DNA from 2 places in the Litoribrevibacter albus genome. Region 1 is predicted to be linked to the other one. Evidence: predicted binding sites of a transcription regulator. Region 1 holds the regulator's gene; the other holds the start of a gene.

Region 1 (4,557 bases):
GTTCGGTTAGCCGTTCTCTGAGTGACTGATTTTCAGTAAAATGCCGCCATACTATGCTTTGACATTAAAACGTCTTGCTCTTAAACGGTTTACATAAACACCCATTACCCATAAACAGCGATCATACAAATTAAAGGACGGGCTATGCACTTTGAAGTGGAATTGGAAGTGACTGAACTGGATTCATTGAATGCACTTGAGTTTCTCTGGGGGCATTTTGATCAGCTTTCCAAATCAAAAATTAAAGATGCGATGAAAAAAGGGGCTGTTTTCCTTGAGCGTAAAGGGGAGCGTAGCTGCTTGCGTAAAGCCCAAGCTGAATTAAAAATTGGCGATAAGGTTGAGGTCTATTACGACGAAGATTATTTAAACCGTAAACCTTTCCCCGCAGAGTTATTAACGGATCAATTACAGTACAGCGTTTGGATGAAACCTTCTGGTATGCCAATTGAGGGTGAGTTGTTTGGTGATCATTTATCGCTTCTACGCCTGGCGGATCAGACCTTTGAAGCTGAGCGCGAAGCCTACCTGATGTATGAATTGGCGGATGATTCCAAAGGGGTTTTGCTCATTGTTCATCACAGAAGAGCTGCCTCTACCTTCACTGAACTGCAAGAAAAAGGTGAGCTTAAAGTTAAATATCGCATTGAGGTAGCGGGTGCGATTGAGACTGGTGGAGACGTTTCTGTAGAAACAGAAGACTATGAACTGGCAGGGCGTTATGAGCCGGTTAAATATGTTGAACATACAAAGAGTACTGTACTGGATCTTTATTTAACGAAAGGTGATGCGAAAGACATTTGCTGTTACTTCATGGAGATCGGACATGAAGTATTGGGAGATGAATACATTTCCGGTAATACTGATCGGGATCGGATGCAAGTAGACCTAGTTGAGCTCGATTTTGAATGCCCAATATCCGGGGATTTAATGCACTACAAGGCGTACTAGGCCAGTTTAAGGGTGAGAAGAAACAGATGTATCAAACAAAGCAAGCCTTGAGCTTGCTTTGTTTTCTTCGCGCCAGGCTCGTATTTTATATCTTAAAGATCGCCGTTGCGGATAACGCCAACACCTAACCCTTCAATAAATACAGGTTCTTCGTTGGTATCAATGACAATATCATCGAGCTCTTCATTCTCCGGAATCAGTCGGACTATATTACCTTTACGATCAAGTCGCTTGACGGTGACATCGTCCCCAATTCGAGCTACGACAATCTGACCGTTTCTGACATTTTGAGTTTTGTGTACGGCCAGTAAGTCTCCATCAAGAATGCCTACATTCTTCATACTAAGCCCTTGAACCCTAAGCAGATAGTCAGCTGGAGGATTGAAAAACTCAGGTTGTACCGGGCACATATGATCAACATGTTCTTCAGCTAATACAGGTGAACCCGCAGCTACTCGGCCAATTACAGGAATGCCTTGAATCTGCTCTGGTTCATCATTGGATGATGAAAGGTTTGGATCGTAACCTGGAATTCGCAATCCGCGTGAGGTGCCTGGCATCATTTCAATGGCGCCTTTTTTGGCCAGTGCTTTTAAATGCTCTTCTGCGGCGTTGGCTGAACGAAAGCCTAAGGTTTTTGCTATTTCCGCTCGAGTTGGGGGATACCCTGTTTCGTCGATATGAGCCTTGATGACATCGAGAACTTCCTGCTGACGCTTGGTTAATTTAATCATGACCTGACCTTTTATACAGTTTTGTATATGTATACAGTATATTTTAAAAGGAGTAAATGTGTAGCGGAAATTTTGTTGAAACGAAACAGTAGATTAGTTGACATATCAATCAATAGTTCCGAAGATACGAGGGCCTGGAATTAATAATAATGAATAGGGGTATCTCTTGTTTAAGCACGTCATTTCTGCGGTATCTACTACTGCTTTATTGAGTATTTCTTCGTTCTTCTCCTCAACGGTTATGGGTTATGAGTTGACTCATGAACTCACGGCACAGTGGCGCGGCTTTTTTAATGATGGCGATATGAACCAAAAGCGCTCTGATTTCTCATTGGAATATGAAAGTGACTTCTTTTATGAGCTTGAGTCGGGCGTTGATTCCTTCATTGTTGTGCCAAAGCTGAGGGTAGATCAGCAGGACCCGGAAAGAAACCTGATTGATTTGCAGAAAGCGTATTGGAATCATCTTGGCGATGGATGGGAGCTAAGGGCCGGTATTCATAAGGTGTTTTGGGGAGTGACTGAGTCACGTCATCTGGTCGATGTGATTAACCAGACCGACTTGGTGAGCGCTATTGATCAAGAAGACAAATTGGGTCAACCAATGATCAATACGTCATTTGAATTTGAGTCGGGTATCCTGGATGTCTTTATGCTTGCAGGGTTCAGAGAGCGTACCTTCCCTGGTGAGGATGGCCGTTTTCGTACTTTTATTCCGGTTGATGGCGATTCAACTCATTATGAGTCTTCAAAAGAAGCCTCTCGAATTGATTGGGCTGCGCGTTGGGTTCAAACCATCGATTCAACCGATATCGGCATTTATCTCTTTTCGGGGACGAGTAGAGAGCCGTTACTAGTGTTTAACAATGATTTAACCAATCCTGAACTTGAACCTTATTACCCGGTTATCACTCAGGTAGGTTTTGATTTGCAACACGTCTACGAAGCATGGCTGTTCAAGTTAGAAGCGATACATCGTCGTGGATTTGATTATCCATCCGGAAGTGGAATTGATTCGGATGGTGATTTTGAGTCTTTGGTCGGCGGGTTTGAGTATACACAAGTGGGGATCTTCGAAACCCCAATGGATTTGGGGTGGATTGCTGAGTATCTCTATGACAGCCGTGGCAAGGATGATCCTTTGGCTGTATTTGAAGATGACTGGTTTGTTGGATGGCGTTTGGCATTCAACGATATTAATGATAGTGAGCTGTTGGCCGGTATTATAGTTGATCCAAGTAGCTCGGAAAAAACCATAGGGTTGGAATACAACCAGCGATTGTCTGATTCACTTGCGATTGCAGTGGAGGGCAGAACGTGGTTTGGGGGAGACAAAGCTCCGGATACCATGCAAGAGGCTCTATTGGGGCTGCAAGCTGGCGAGTCGCAAGATAAATTGGCTTCTTTGATGAATGACGACTATGTCGAGCTGAGTTTAACTTACTATTTCTGATCGTTATTCCTTCTTTTTCCTCTATTTTCTATCTGTCTATTGGGTGGGATTCCCGATAGACAGACGTTTATCCGTCCTTCTTAGCTTGGTATTCTAGGTTGAACATTCTAATCTGATAGTAATTTCTTGTTTCCTTTCCTTGACATGTATTGTGTTCAAACGTATGTTTTAAACAGTTGTTTTTAACGGAGACGCAGTGATGGCCAACGGAAATACGGTCGATAAAATACTAGATGCCGCACAAGAGTTGTTTGCAGAGCGGGGTTTTGCTGAGACATCTCTTCGAATGATCACCAGTAAAGCTGGGGTAAATCTCGCAGCAGTTAATTATCACTTCGGCTCAAAAGAAGCTTTAATTCAAGCAACCTTCTCTCGATTCTTAACGCCATTCAGTCGCGAATTTAAAGATCAGCTCTCTGCCTATATACAGCAGGTGGGGGAGGAGAACATCGATATTGCGCACATGATTGCGGTATTGGCCTCTTCTGCTCAGGTTGTTGCTGAAAGAAATGATCAGAGTGTGGCGGTTTTTATGCGTTTGATGGGCTTAGCCTATGCTCAAGCGCAGGGACATCTTCGTAATTACTTAAAAGAGCACTATTCGGATGTCTTTAAGCCATTCATGAGAACTTTGAAAACTGCGTGTCCAGAGATGACGCCTATTGAATGGTTCTGGCGTATCCACTTTGTGTTGGGGACGTTAGCATTCACTATGTCCAGTGTGGATTCTTTGCAAGCGATGGCGGCTAATGATTTATCCGTAGATAGCCAATTTAAGGATATGATCTCGTATTTAGCCAAATTTGTCAGCGCAGGGCTGATGGCATCTGCTACCTAATATCGATTTCTTGATGTAATTTAAAGTGTGAACTGTACCTCCAAATTACATTTGGTAATATTAAGACCCCCTTGGGGATGTTCCGCCTGTGCTAACATGTTGCTCTATGTTTTATGTGGCCCGGGCCCAATATAAGACACACAAGAACAATAATAATTAATTTATCTACATTACTAAGACGCTGAGGCCTTTGCTCTAGCTTCTTGGAATGATGCTCATATAAGGGTGGCGAATGGTTGGTAGCCCAGAATCTGTATTCAGTTTAAGTGAACTGAGAAAAACAATTTCCCAATTACCTCTGATTGAATCCAAGATTAAAGCGGTTCCCATTGAGCCCTATTATTTACAACGCTCAAATATAGAGAATCCGTTTAATAAACCACATACAACCTTGGCGTTGGTTACTGCTCCTGCCGGGACTGGAAAATCGATAGTTCTAAGTCAGTGGTATCATGATTTGATCGCTAAAGATGAGAAGGTATGTTGGTTAAGTCTCTCTCGGGATGATAATGATCCTGTTCGTTTCTTTTCTTATGTAATCGCGTCACTTCAACGTACTGAGCCGTATATCTGGCCGGATC
Region 2 (4,557 bases), on a different contig from region 1:
GAATCTATTGATGGTGACGTATTAGTGGTGACAACCAGGTCCATGAACATGTCCGTGTTCCAGTTCATCAGCAGTCGCTTCACGAACGTCTTGAACAGTTACTTCGAACACAAGATCTTTGCCAGCCAACGGATGGTTACCATCAACCGTTACCATGTCACCTTCTACTTCAGTAACAATGATTTGAATTGGGTGACCGTCTGGAGATTCTGCGTGGAACGCCATACCTGGTTCTACCTGATCAACACCTTCAAATGCTGCCATCGGTACTTGCTGAACCATTTGATCGTGGTACTCACCATAGGCTTCCGCCGCAACCACTTCTACTTTTACGAAATCGCCAACGTTTTTGCCTTCAAGCGCAGCTTCCAAGCCAGGAATGATGTTTTGTGCACCATGCAAATACACTAACGGCTCTGCACCTTCTGACGAATCCAATACTTGTCCGTTAGTATCAGAAACTTTGAAGTCCATAGTGACAACTTTTTGATTGGAAATAGACATAATTATTCTCTATTTGGTGTGTCCGCACACTGCGGAAATGAATTTATGATATAGAGTAAAGCAAAAAGGCGGGCTTCTCGTCGGAACTCATGCTCTATTTATAGTCTCACTTTGATAATTCAAGTAGCAAGCTCCAATTTTTTATTCAACACCGTACACATTCCGACAACAATGCCCAAATATTCTTCATTTGAGGTCGTCAGCTCATCATTTCAAATTTGCCGTCCCAATCAAAAACTGCCTACACCTACCCCTCATTCACGATCAAGTGCAGACAGTTTAAAGTAGTCATCAGGTCATCTAGGCTGCAAGCTGCTGCTTTACAAAGGCATTAAGCTCTGTGAAGCCACCAATGTGATCCTTACCGTGAAATACCTGAGGTACCGTCAGTACAGGCTTACCGACTGTTTTCTCAAGATCAGCTTTGGAAATACCTTCTTGGTGAATATCCACATAGACATAGTTCAGTCCCTGCATTTCACACAACTCTTTCGCGCGCTTACAGAAACCACATCCCTCACGACCAAAAATAGTAATACGTTGCATTTCAGACACTCCCCATCGATTGATTTGATGGGTTCATTATCAAAGCAACTCCAATTTAAATAAAATTAATTATTTCTCTAGAAGCAATAGTTTTTTATTAAAACAAGCTCATTTGTTGATTAGGCTTTGATGCCGAAAACAAGTCGCAATTGAGCTTGTCGGAATGCGCAACCTTTAAACCCAACTTATTACAAGCCAGTAAAAAGCGTTTCGAAATCATATCGGCAAACACACCTTCGCCGCTCATTCGCTGACCGAAAGAAGAATCGTACAGTTTCCCCCCTCTGCTTTGACTGATCAGACTCAATACGTGTTTTGCGCGCTGAGGGTAATGCGTCTCTAACCAAGTGCTAAACAGCTCTTTCACTTCCAACGGTAATCTCAACAAGATATAAGTCGCTGAGATGGCCCCTGCATGTTTAGCCGCTTCTAGAATTGCTTCTAACTCACTGTCATTAATAGAAGGAATGATAGGTGCTACCAGCACTCCGGTCGGAATGCCTCGTTCAGCCAATTTTGACACTGCCGCTAATCTGGCTTGGCCGGAAGCAGTTCTCGGCTCCATCTTTCGTTTCAGTTGATTATCCAACGTAGTGACGGAAATTCGAACCGAACACAACCCTTTTTGCGCCAGCTGCTCAAGAAGATCAAGATCCCGTTCAATCAAGGCGCTCTTGGTGATTAAGCTCACGGGGTGTGACTTTTCCAGACACACTTCCAGCAGCTGTCGGGTCAGTTCCAAACGCTGTTCAACCGGCTGATAAGGGTCCGTATTGGCACCAATCAAAATAGGCTTGGCTTTGTATGCTTCTTTCGAAATCTCTCGTGAGAAACACTCACTGACGTTGGTTTTGGCAATGATTTTGGTTTCGAAGTCTAACCCTGGGGATAAATCATGGTAAGCATGGGTAGGTCGGGCATAGCAATAGACACAGCCATGCTCACAGCCGGCGTATGGATTAACTGATTGACTATGAGGAACGTCAGGTGATTGATTTCTGGCAATAACCGTTTTCGCTGTTTGCTCAATAATATCAGTACTTAAAAGTTTTATTTCTCCGACATCTCCATCATCCCCTACGGAATGCAATGAGTGATATCGATTATGAGGATTACCAGAAACGCCACGGCCTTTTATTGCATGTGCTTGCATAATGAATAAACCATAAAATACTGTACATAAAAACAGTATACTTATCTTTATGAAAATGCAAATCAAAAAGCGAGGTTGAATATATGCACTATATTGAAGAAACAAGCATCTTGTTTGACATCAGGCCATCACAGAAAGGAACCATTGATGACCACCAATACAACCAATGACCAGTACTTAGGCCACGTAACCGACTTGGGTGAAACGGATGTGGTTACTGCCAGCGAAGACATCGTTAGTGCCAAGGGAGTAATGCTGTTACCCAAAGGCGCAAAGATAAATAAAAAACTTCTGGCCCGTCTTCAGCAGCACGCCCTAAGTAAAGACGTAGATCAAGTCATTGATATCCAAAATACTTTGGATGGATCGGCGTTGATGGAACGATGCCAGGAATTTCTCAAAGAAAATCCACACTACCGGGCATCACTGGACTTTTTACACAACCGGGATCTTCCTATCCGGGGGTTTGCCCGTCTTCGCCTGAATACCAGTATGCGAAACAAAGTCACTGTCTGTCTCAAGCGTAAGCCGGATCTTTTTGAACACTCCATGTTGCTTACTTATGCCGTCCTCTGCGTGGCAGACATGATGCAGCTTCCATTGATTGAGTGCGATGACTTGGCGACAGCAGCCATGCTTCATGATCTCGGGATGATGCACCTCAGCGAAGAATTACAAAATCGGGATCACATCTTTACGCCTCAGGAAGAACAGCACATTGCCAGTCACCCGATCATCATGCATCGGATTCTCGAACGATTTCCGGAATACCAGGACAGCATTGCGCGTCTGGTACTGGAACATCATGAACACCTGGATGGCAGCGGTTACCCTGTTGCAAAGAACGAAGCCCAATTATCGCTGGCGAGCCAGGTACTGGCAGCCACGGAGTGTGCCATCAGTATCTATACCCGTCACGGGTATCATTATGCCGCGACAGTTCTCAAAACCCACATGGGCCAACAACTCAACGACAAAGCCTCGAAGTGCTTAATTAAGATATTGGAAAGTTGGCAGAGTGCCTCTTCTGATTTTGAACTACCGAGAGATGCTGATGAGGTCCACAAAGTCTACGATCAGCTCATTGCCTGCATAACCAGCGGTCAAAAAGTACTGGATAACATTCAAAACCCATTTGCCAGCAGCACCGCCGCTCAGCGCCTTAAATTTCGATTACTGTCCATTGATTTAGCGATGGTAAACGCCGGTCTTGACCGCCTCAGAGGCAGTACAACAATGAAAATGGCCACCGAAGATGACGATCTGATCATGGAAATTGGCGCCCTGGTTCAAGACGGAATTTTCCAAGTCATCGATAGCATTAGAATTTTCAGACGACAACTACACCCTGACAGCCACGTACCTGCGGAATTGAATCAGTGGATGAAACACGCAGAACAAACCCTAAAGGATTACTTCCTGGGTGAAAGGCTGTAAAAAGAATCGAACCATATGGTACTAAAAAACCCTATGGCGTTATGACGAGATAAGTATGGACTCAAACAAAAGCCCGCTTTGGTACAACTTCTTTCGTAAACAAACCCAAATGGATGAGCGCATCGCGGATCTCTGGTTGAAAACGCCATTGTTCCGAAAGATATCCAGAAAGCATTGCCGTGCGCTCGTTCCCGATATGCACCTTAGAAGCTATCAAGATGGAGAGGTCATCTTCCATCAAGGAGAAACAGGGATTGGTGCGGCCTTGATTTTATCGGGTCAGGTGGACATTACCTCCCATCATCGGAACTTGGCGCGTCTGGATGCAGGAGACTTTTTTGGTGAGGTGGCACTCGTTGTCGACGAACCAAGAACAGCCAATGCCATAGCCGTCGGTTCCACAGAGTTGATCTTTTTCTTACGCCAGAATCTGGACGAACTCACAGATAGATACCCGGTGGACGGCGCCCGACTGATGAGAAATCTGGCAAGCATTCTGGCTACCCGCTTGCGATTAAGCAACGAAGCCATTAGCCAGCAAGAACCGTTGGAGACTTCGGCTAAGTTAACAGACATTCCCAAGGAGCAAAACGATGCCTAGTTGGCTACTTCGGCCTTCCTTTCAGGCATGTCTGGTCTTTGCTCTCATCACGGCGCTACTGATTACGATCGCCTGGCTATTTAAGCCTGTGATCTTCGCATTGCTCGTCTCATTTACCCTCTATGCCATATTAGAACCGGTCAATAACCAAATGACCGGCCGAGGATTAAGCCCTGCCAGCTCGGCCACCATCATTCTGTGCATTCTGGCCGGTCTCAGTACGGTGTTCACCTTCATTGGATTTCCCAAGCTATTGGACGGAATCCTGGCACTTCAACAGAAGTTCAGTATTTTGAAAGATACCCTGTACGCCTGG

The links. The regulator LexA, encoded in region 1, represses DNA repair genes until DNA is damaged. The targets are predictions, from matches to a motif close to TACTGTNTANNTANACAGTA.
Region 2: QQL66_RS01785 (PA0069 family radical SAM protein) is a predicted target of LexA. The motif match lies at 2,222-2,241, and genes of this name have one in related genera.

What each region holds. Positions count from the first base shown of each region.
Region 1 is NZ_BSNM01000002.1:360,944-365,500, forward strand. Features, by position in the region: gene QQL66_RS01715 (pseudouridine synthase) at 145-951, shown strand; gene lexA (transcriptional repressor LexA) at 1,044-1,685, opposite strand; gene QQL66_RS01725 (hypothetical protein) at 1,852-3,138, shown strand; gene QQL66_RS01730 (TetR/AcrR family transcriptional regulator) at 3,338-3,976, shown strand; gene QQL66_RS01735 (LuxR C-terminal-related transcriptional regulator) at 4,209-4,557, shown strand, end outside.
Region 2 is NZ_BSNM01000003.1:8,635-13,191, reverse strand. Features, by position in the region: gene QQL66_RS01795 (FKBP-type peptidyl-prolyl cis-trans isomerase) at 22-504, opposite strand; gene QQL66_RS01790 (GrxA family glutaredoxin) at 805-1,050, opposite strand; gene QQL66_RS01785 (PA0069 family radical SAM protein) at 1,148-2,203, opposite strand; gene QQL66_RS01780 (HD-GYP domain-containing protein) at 2,351-3,640, shown strand; gene QQL66_RS01775 (cyclic nucleotide-binding domain-containing protein) at 3,696-4,241, shown strand; gene QQL66_RS01770 (AI-2E family transporter) at 4,234-4,557, shown strand, end outside.